Regions from separate parts of the Ralstonia sp. SA306 genome, predicted to be linked through region 3. Evidence: predicted binding sites of a transcription regulator. Region 3 holds the regulator's gene; each other region holds the start of a gene.
What was found. Region 3 encodes FNR, which switches genes on or off when oxygen is low (the NO sensors DNR and NnrR bind a similar motif). Its sites were predicted from a motif close to TTGATNNNNATCAA; they were not measured.
Positions count from the first base shown of each region.

Region 1: a site for FNR is predicted at 1,405-1,418, ahead of M1D44_RS20580 (universal stress protein). Genes of this name have one in related genera too.
Region 2: a site for FNR is predicted at 1,227-1,240, ahead of M1D44_RS15985 (cytochrome C). Genes of this name have one in related genera too.
Region 4: a site for FNR is predicted at 1,391-1,404, ahead of M1D44_RS05270 (ribonucleoside triphosphate reductase). Genes of this name have one in related genera too.

Region 1 is NZ_CP096452.1:887,551-889,739, reverse strand. It holds gene M1D44_RS20585 (universal stress protein) at 1-784, opposite strand, end outside; gene M1D44_RS20580 (universal stress protein) at 825-1,325, opposite strand; gene M1D44_RS20575 (CBS domain-containing protein) at 1,611-2,078, shown strand; gene M1D44_RS20570 (MgtC/SapB family protein) at 2,131-2,189, opposite strand, start outside.
Region 2 is NZ_CP096451.1:3,376,647-3,378,835, reverse strand. It holds gene M1D44_RS15995 (zinc-binding alcohol dehydrogenase family protein) at 1-48, opposite strand, end outside; gene M1D44_RS15990 (LysR family transcriptional regulator) at 146-1,075, shown strand; gene M1D44_RS15985 (cytochrome C) at 1,339-2,189, shown strand, end outside.
Region 3 is NZ_CP096451.1:1,744,502-1,746,690, reverse strand. It holds gene ccoG (cytochrome c oxidase accessory protein CcoG) at 1-31, shown strand, start outside; gene M1D44_RS08390 (FixH family protein) at 58-285, shown strand; gene M1D44_RS08385 (hypothetical protein) at 282-536, shown strand; gene fnr (fumarate/nitrate reduction transcriptional regulator Fnr) at 558-1,286, opposite strand; gene M1D44_RS08375 (sulfite exporter TauE/SafE family protein) at 1,468-2,189, shown strand, end outside.
Region 4 is NZ_CP096451.1:1,105,609-1,107,797, forward strand. It holds gene M1D44_RS05270 (ribonucleoside triphosphate reductase) at 1-1,305, opposite strand, end outside; gene M1D44_RS05275 (DHCW motif cupin fold protein) at 1,442-1,783, opposite strand; gene M1D44_RS05280 (dicarboxylate/amino acid:cation symporter) at 2,154-2,189, shown strand, end outside.

The sequences.
Region 1 (2,189 bases), on a different replicon from region 3:
CGCCCAGCACGAGTTCGCGCAGGCGGCTGTGCCCGTAGGCTCCCATCACGATCAGATCGGCATTGAAATCGGCCGCTCGCGAGAGCAGCAACTCACCTACGGCGGTGTCGGAATCTGCACAGTCGGTCTCTTCCACCGTTGTGTGAATGCCGCGCGCGTTCAACGCACGCGCCACCTGACCCACCGTGGTTTCTTCGGCCCAGTGCTTCGGCTGCGTGCTCGTGATCTGCAGCACGTGCACATTTGCGCCCGTCATCATTGGCATGGCGTCGTGCAGCGCACGGGCCGATTCGCGACCGCCGCTCCAGGCCACCAGAACGCGCTGCGGCAATGCCGTGAAGTTGCCCGCGTACGGCACAACCAGCACCGGGCGGCCCGACTCCAGGATCAGGGTTTCCACAAAGTCGCCGGCGATAAATTCATCCGGGTCATCGTGGTTCCGTTGTCCGACGACGAGAAGATCGGTCTCCCGCGCTTCGCGCAGCACGAGTGCCACGGGGTCGCCTTCCACGGCACGCCACTCCGTTTCCACCCCAAGGCGCTCTGTCGCCTGGCGAAAGCGCGCTTGTACGGTATCGCGGATGCCGTCGCGCCGGATGCGGTCTTCCTCCAGATAGCGCGCAGCGTTCTCCATCATGTAGAACCAGCTGAGGCTTGGCGCAAAGCTCGCATAGATGCCGACGAGTTTGGCGCCGTGCGCCTGCGCGTACTGGGCCGCAAGGTTGAGGCGGTGCATGGCGCGTTCGCTGCGATCCAGATGCACCATCACACTGGCATAGCTCATGGTCAGATCCCGATGTTGTGTCAGAGGACGAGCTACCCGGCTAGGCAATGACGGCATTGCTTAGCGGTTCGGTCGCCGCGTGCGGTGTTTCCGTGGGCAACGCGCGGACGAGCAGCACCGGCAGCGTGCTCCGGCGTACAACGCTCTCGGCCACGCTGCCCAGAAGCAAACGCTGGAAGCCGCGACGCCCGTGCGTGCCCAGCACCAGGGCTTGCGCACCCACGTTGTGGGCCGCCTGTTCAAGGGCAGTGCCGATATCGAAGGTTCCGATGGGGTCGTCCACCACCACGCTGTGGACGTGCACACCTGCCTTTTCGGCCTTGGCCCGCGCGTCGGCAACGATTTGATTGCCTTGTTTGACCAATGCCTCGGTAAAGGCGCCGACATCGATATAGCCAACGTCGTACATCAGATACGAGTTGTCGATCACGTGGGCGATGACCAGCTCAGAGCCGAGTTTTTGCGCAAGCTGGATTGCCTCGTCCAGCGCGCGATCTCCCGTAGGGCTGCCATCCACCGCCACCAGAATCCTGTCGTACATGATCTGCCTCCGTCGAATCCGTCGTCCGCCCCAAACGGGGTTGCTGGATTCCATGTTGGACCACCAAGCGGATCACCCCTTGATTTACATCAGCGTTTGGCTCACCGGATGCGCCGGCCATGCCACTTGATCTGCCTCAAGAGCTTGCGTCCAACGCTCGATAGACTCGTTCGCTATCGACTGCCTCCTGCTGCAGTCACGGAAAGCTCACGGCACCTTGTGCGGGATCAACCTCCGACACCTTCCCGTTCTTATAGTGAAAACGTACGCGCATCGGAGTTCAGCATGAGGGTCGACGAGATTTGTTCCCACCGCATCGTCCACGTTCAGGCAACGGCAACGCTGCAACAAGCTGCCCGGTTGATGCGGGACGAAAGCGCCCGGGCGTTGCTTGTCACGGAACACACCGCTGGCGGTTCGCGGGTGGTGGGCATCGTGACAGACCGCGACATGGTGGTGCACGGCATTGCCAGCCGCAGTGATTGCACCCAGACCGCCGTCTCGGAAGTCATGACGCGCGGTCTTCTGACCATCCACAATGACGCCGTGATCAGTGAAGCCTTGCGCTCGATGCTGAGCCACGGCCTGCACCGTCTGGCCGTGGTCGATCGCCAGCAACGGCTGGTCGGCATGCTCAGCCTGGACGACACCATCCGCGCGATGGGCGGCGAATGGACCTTGCTGGCCGGCATTCTCGGTCGCGAGAACGCGACCGGCTCCCGCCAGCATGCGCCGTCCGATTTGATTCTCTGAGTCTTCCCCTCTGGTGACGGGTCTGATCCGCATGTGCATTAGCCAAAATTGACTAGGCGACAAACCAGAACACCGCCCAGCAGGACAAAAGCATGGTCAGCAGACCTGCGG
Region 2 (2,189 bases), 1.6 Mb from region 3:
CTGCGGATGGCTGATGGGGTGGTTCTGATAGAAACCGATGGCTTTCATGCACGTTCTCCAGAGAGTGAATGAGGGCCATGCTATCTTTCAGCGATATGCGGATAAACGGGCGGCATGCCCAAACACTTTCGGCATTTCAATGAAAATCATCCGCCTCGATGACGTGCAAATCTTCGTGCACACGGCTGACGCCGGCAGCTTCTCGGAGGCGGCACGCCAACTGAACATCGCACCTGCGCAGGCAAGCGCATCTGTGCAGCGGCTGGAAAAGGCGCTGGACGCCCGCCTGTTCACACGTTCCACGCGCAGCATGCAACTGTCAGAAGCTGGAGAGCGCTACCTGCCGCATGCGCGCGTCATGCTGGGCGCGCGGGAACAAGGCGAACAGGCGCTGGCCGGTGGCCGGGAAGCACTCTCCGGCCCGCTGCGGCTATCGGCTCCGTCCGATTTCGGAAGAAACCTGCTGCTGCCGTGGCTCGACGATTTTCAGCACCAGCACCCCGGCTTATCGGTGCACCTGAAGTTGAGCGACCGTGCGGCCGACCTCATCCGCCAGCCGCTGGACTTTGCCGTGCGCTACGGGGCGCTGCCCGATTCCTCCCTGCTGGCCATCAAACTGCTCGACAACAACCGGCGTGCGTTATGCGCGGCGCCGTCGTACATCGAACGACACGGCGCGCCGACCAAGGTGGATGACCTGCGGCGACACAACTGCCTTCGGTATATCTGGAGCGAGCAAGTCCACGAACGCTGGCGCTTCACGCTACCCGGCGGCGAGCGCACCGTGGCAGTCACAGGAAATCGCGTCAGCGACGATGCCGATGCGGTGCGCCGCTGGGCCATCGCAGGCGAAGGCCTGCTCTATAAATCGCGACTGGACCTCATCGATGATTTGAAGGCCGGCCGATTGGTCGAGATCTTTCCGCAGGAATATGGCGAGCCCGCGCCGCTGCATTTGATTTGCGCCCACCGTGCGCAACTCACACCCGCCATCAAAGCGCTGAGTGCATTCCTGCGCGAACGCTGTATGGCCCTGCTCGCAAGCTACTCGTCGCAAGGTTCGCCATCCGAGTAACTCGGCGGCAACCGACTCTGGCTGAATCCTCTTCGACCTCTTCGACCTGATCGACTGGTCCGCCGCTCCCCCTCTTTGAGCGCGCAAACGTACAACCGTTGCGCCGCCTCTCTCTGCAGGCACGCCCGTGCCTTGTGGCACTCGAAATAAGTTGATCCGTATCAGGCGAATGCCGCCGGAAGGTTTGACAGCTGCGGCCATAGCGCCTTTCATGGTCGTACGTGCTGGTGAAAAAACCGAAAAAAACATTGGGGAGGGACACCATGCGACGTCTCATTACTGCGCTCCGTGCGCTCGCGGGGCTGCTGATCGGTGCGCTTGTGGCGTGGTCGGGACAAGCCAGTGCGGTACCGGCTTTCGCGCGTCAGACCGGGATGGCATGCATGGCGTGCCACGTCAGCTTTCCTGAACTGACCCCCTTCGGCCGCTTCTTCAAGATGACCGGCTATACGCTGGCCAACAACAAGACGATTCCGCTCTCGGGCATGGTGCAGATTTCGCGCACCAACACGCGGACGATCGATCAGGACAACTTCGACTTCGTGCGCAACGGAGACACGGTGCCGCAGCAGGTAAGCCTGTTCTATGCGGGGCGCATTGCGGGGCCCGTGGGTGCCTTCGCTCAGTGGACGTACGACGGTATTGCGCACCACAGCGCGCTGGACAACACCGATATCCGCGCCGCATGGCACCTCACGCGCGAGGACGTCGAGTTCATCTACGGCGTCACGGTCAACAACAACCCGACGGTGTCTGACGTGTGGAACAGCACGCCGGCATTCGGGTATCCCTATGCCGCTCCCAGCATCGGCGTGCCTCCCCTGGCGGGCACCCTTGTCGACGGTGGTTTGGCGCAGCAGGTGGTAGGCGCCAGCGCATACGCATTCTGGCAACGCCATATCTACGCAGAACTGGGCGCCTATCGGACTGCCGATCAGGCCTTCTCTGTGTTCCGCGCTGGGCAGGACACCGCAACCCCGGGCGGCGTTGCGCGCTTGAGCGGCGCGAACCCGTACTGGCGTCTGGCATACAACCAGGAATGGGGCTCGCATTCGGTCATGTTTGGCACGTTCGGGTTGCTGGCCAACCGGTACCCCGACAACACCATGCCGGG
Region 3 (2,189 bases):
CGAACCGTCGAGCTTCATCGTGCCGCGCTGATGCGGCATCCCCAACAGGAGGCAACGATGCACGCAACGCAATCTTCCGCACAGGCCCGTCCTTGGTGGCGCGAGCCCTGGCCGTGGCTGCTGATGGCAGGGCCGTTCGTCGCCATGGTCGGCTGCGGCGTCACAATCTGGCTGGCGGTGTCGCATCCCGACGCTGTTATTCATGACAACGTCGTGCGGCGCGGTTTGGTCGTTGAAAAGACGGTCCTCACGCCGGCGCATGCCATTCACACGGAGGCCCGATGAAGCGTCGATTGCTGATGTGGATTCTGTGGCCGGCATTTCTGTCGGCCGCGCTGGCTGAGCTGGTGGTCTTCGCGGTGGTCGACCCCGCAGACCTGCGTTTTTTCGGCGAGCAGATCACGGTGTCGGCCCAAGCGGTCTACACCGTGTCGTTCTTTGTGTTCTGGTTGTTGTGCGGATTGTCGAGCGCGCTGACGCTCTATGTGTCACCGGGCATTGGCAAGCTGGAAGCGCATGAACACCCGCTCGTCTGAGCGGGCGCCATGGAGGGCAGCTTAGGCCGCCTGACCGCTCATGACCTGGCGCAGGCCGGCCAGGTCGATCAGCTTGACGTGGCGTTGGCGGATCTGGATGAGACCCGCTTCGGCAAAGCGCGAGAACAGGCGGCTGACCGTTTCGAGCTTCAGGCCAAGATAGCTGCCGAGTTCTTCGCGGCTCATCCGCAGGACAAACTCGGTCGACGAATATCCACGCTGGGCCGAACGCTTCGAGAGGTTTAGTAGGAACGCTGCGAGACGCTCCTCCGCACGCATGGAGCCCAGCGTGAGCAGCATCAGATGATCCTGCGAAATCTCCTTGCTCATGATGCGCAGGAACTGATGCTGCAGCGAAGGCAGCCGGCGCGAAAGGTGCTGCAACTCGTCGTAGCGCACCACGCAGACTTCGGTATCTTCGAGCGCGGTGGCGTCCGACACGTGGCGCATGTCGCCAATGCCATCGAGCCCGACGATTTCACCCGGCAGGTGGAACCCCGTGATCTGGTGTCGACCGTCTTCAAGCGTCAGATGGGTTTTGAGCGTGCCGAAACGAATGCCATAAACCGCTTCCAGCGGCTCGCCCAAGGAATAGAGCGATTGCCCCTTCTTAATGCGGATGCGCTCGCTGACCAAATCGTCCATCTTGCGCACGTCGTCCGAGTTCATTCCCACCGGCAGGCAGATTTGCCCTAGTACGCAGGTGGAGCAACGCGAGGCTTGATCGGTAAGTGCGATTCGAGTGAGCACGGGTGGGGGCGACTGAATTTCGGGAAAGTGAAATGAGTAATTCTTGTGATGCTGCTGCAGCTTATTATAACGGCGACCTTCTTGTCCTCGGACATTTCCGATGCGGCAAAACGCGTCGATTACGCTTAGTTCGCAACAGTAAAACGAAAACCTTGGTCCATATCAAGAGAGCGTCAGAAAGATGAGTGCCGCAGCGCTTCTGAGCGTTTTCCTGATTGCATTGCTCGGTGGTGTGCATTGTCTGGCGATGTGCAGCGGTATCGCACTCGCGGCCGAACGTGGAGCTGTGGCGGTGCGGATCGTGTCCCGTCGCCGGCTATGGTTTGAGCAGGTCGTCATGCATGCCGGCCGGCTGACCACCTATGCGTTGCTGGGCGCAATCATGGGTGCGATGGGCGCGACTGTCTGGCGCCAGCAATGGCTGCCGATTCAACGCGGCTTGTTTGCCTTCGCTAGCGCATTGCTGGTCGCCTACGGGGTTTTGCTGCTTGTTCGTTCCGCTGGGGATGCGTGGCGCAGTGTGTGGCTTGAGCGCTTGCTTGGCCGCGTGGCAGGTGGCCTGTCTCGAGGGGCCGCCACGCTGGGAAGTAGGCTGCAACGTCAGTCGCCGTTACTACGCCGCTATCTCACTGGCATGGCCTGGGGGCTGGTGCCGTGTGGCATGGTCTACGGCGCATTGGCTGTGGCGTTGTTGGCGGGCAACGCCGCCTCCGGGGCCGTGGTCATGCTCGCTTTTGGTGCCGGTACGCTGCCCAACCTGCTGATGATGTCTGGTCTGGCTGGGTGGCTGCGCGGGCTGTCGCGCCAGCGATGGGCGCGGGGCGCGGCCGGCATCGCCATCGCCGGGTTTGGGGTCTGGGGGCTGGTTCACGCAATCTGGTTGCCAGAGATGCTTAACGCACA
Region 4 (2,189 bases), 640 kb from region 3:
ATCGAGCCGCGCCAGCAGCCCAGCCTCATCGCCCGCGTAGAGATAACCCAATCGCGCACAGTTCACCGTCACCACGCCAATGGAACCAGTCTGCTCGGCAGAGCCAAACAGCCCGTTGCCGCGCTTGAGCAGCTCGCGCAGGTCGAGCTGCAGGCGGCAGCACATCGAGCGCACCATGTGCGGCTCCAGATCGGAGTTGAGGAAGTTCTGGAAGTAGGGCAGCCCGTAGCGTGCCGTCATCTCGAACAGCAACGTGGTGTTGGGGTGCTCCCAATCGAAGTCCGGCGTGATGTTGTAGGTCGGAATCGGAAACGTGAACGCGCGGTCCTTTGCATCGCCGGCCATCATGACCTCGATGTACGCGCGGTTGATCATGTCCATCTCGGGCTGGAGATCGCCGTAGGTGAAGGGCATCTCTTCGCCGCCAATGTAGGGAACCTGTTCGCGCAGGTCGGCAGGGCAAGTCCAGTCGAACGTGAGGTTGGTGAACGGCGTTTGCGTGCCCCAGCGGCTGGGCACATTCAGGTTGTAGATCAGCTCTTGCATGGACTGCTTCACCGCCGCATACGACATCGCATCGCGGCGGATGAACGGCGCCATGTACGTATCGAATGAACTGAACGCCTGCGCGCCGGCCCACTCGTTTTGCAGCGTGCCGAGAAAATTGACGATCTGTCCGATGGCTGCCGACATATGCCGCGGTGGCGTCGCTTCCACCTTGCCCGGCACGCCGTTGAATCCCTCTGTCAGCAACTGCCGCAACGACCAGCCTGCGCAGTAGCCCGACAGCATGTCGAGATCGTGGATGTGGATGTCGCCCTCGCGGTGCGCTGTGCCCGCTTCGGGGCTGTAGACATGCGAAAGCCAGTAGTTGGCGGTGACCTTGCCTGCCACGTTCAGGATCAGACCTCCAAGGCTGTAGCCCTGATTGGCGTTGGCATTGACACGCCAATCGCGCTGCTCGAGGTATTCGTCCATCGTGCTCTCGACATCGACCAGCGTGTGCTTGAGCGAACGCAGCCGGGCGTGTTGCTCGCGGTAGACGATGTAGGCACGCGCGGTGCGCCAATAGCCGGCGTCTACCAGCACCTCTTCCACCCAATTCTGGATGATTTCGATACCGGGGCAGGGGAGCGGGGAGAGATGTCCGAGCACGCCCGCGGTCAGGCGTTGCGCCTCGACGGCGTCGAATTCGCCGGTGGCTTGGCCGGCAGCCGCGATGGCCTGGCAGATCTTTTGCGCATCAAACGGTGCCAATGAACCGTCGCGCTTGGTGACTTGCCTGGTGACCTGTGTGCTCGTCATGAGGTACTCCATCTAGTGGTATGGAGTCAGACTAGCACTACATATTGTGGTCTGTGAGTCTTAAAGACCTTGATCTTGAAATCGCTTGACCCCGGTCAACCGGGGCCGCGTGCGACGCGGACACTGCGTGTCGCCATTAGTCGACGATGAACAGCCGGGCGCCGTTCCTGGTGTACGACTGATGGGCTTCCGCATCGTCGCCCACCTGATAGCTCATGCCGGGCGTGAGGATGAACTTGCGGCCATCTTCCAGTGTGGTTTCCAGTTCGCCATCCAGGCAGAACAGGATGTGGCCCTTCTTGCACCAATGGTCAGCCAGGTAGCCGGGCGTGTACTCGACCATGCGCACGCGGATGCGGTCCGGCTCGTCGCCAAAGTAGCGGGTGCGCCAGATCGCCATGCCGGTCTCGCCGGTGTGTTCGGTAAGTTCAACGGCGGACCAGTCGGTCGTGCCAAAGGCGAAGGGCGCCATTTTCATCGCGAGACTCCGGTGGGTGACGTAAGCCCATGATGGTATCAACGGCTTACGTGGCGCAGGCGTCGCATTTCATATGCTCAAAAAGTCGCTTTTCAGTACGCCGCGACGGCATTGCGTGCGGCTCAATAATCCGCTTCTGACCGGCTGATTCCACTGCCTGTGCGGCATCGCAGCAAGGTGTCGACGGCGTCATATCAATGTATGCAGAAATTGCATGGTGCCATGCAACATCGACATAACGATCGTCATGCGCTTCTCTAATATCGTCGCTTTTTACAAAGCGTGACGAACTTGGGCCGGCCCTTGGCCCCATGAGATCCGCGTCTGCCGCGCGCCGTCCCTCCGGCCACGGTATTCCTTGGAGAAAGTCTTGAACACCAAACGTCTGACCTCCCATATCGGGCTG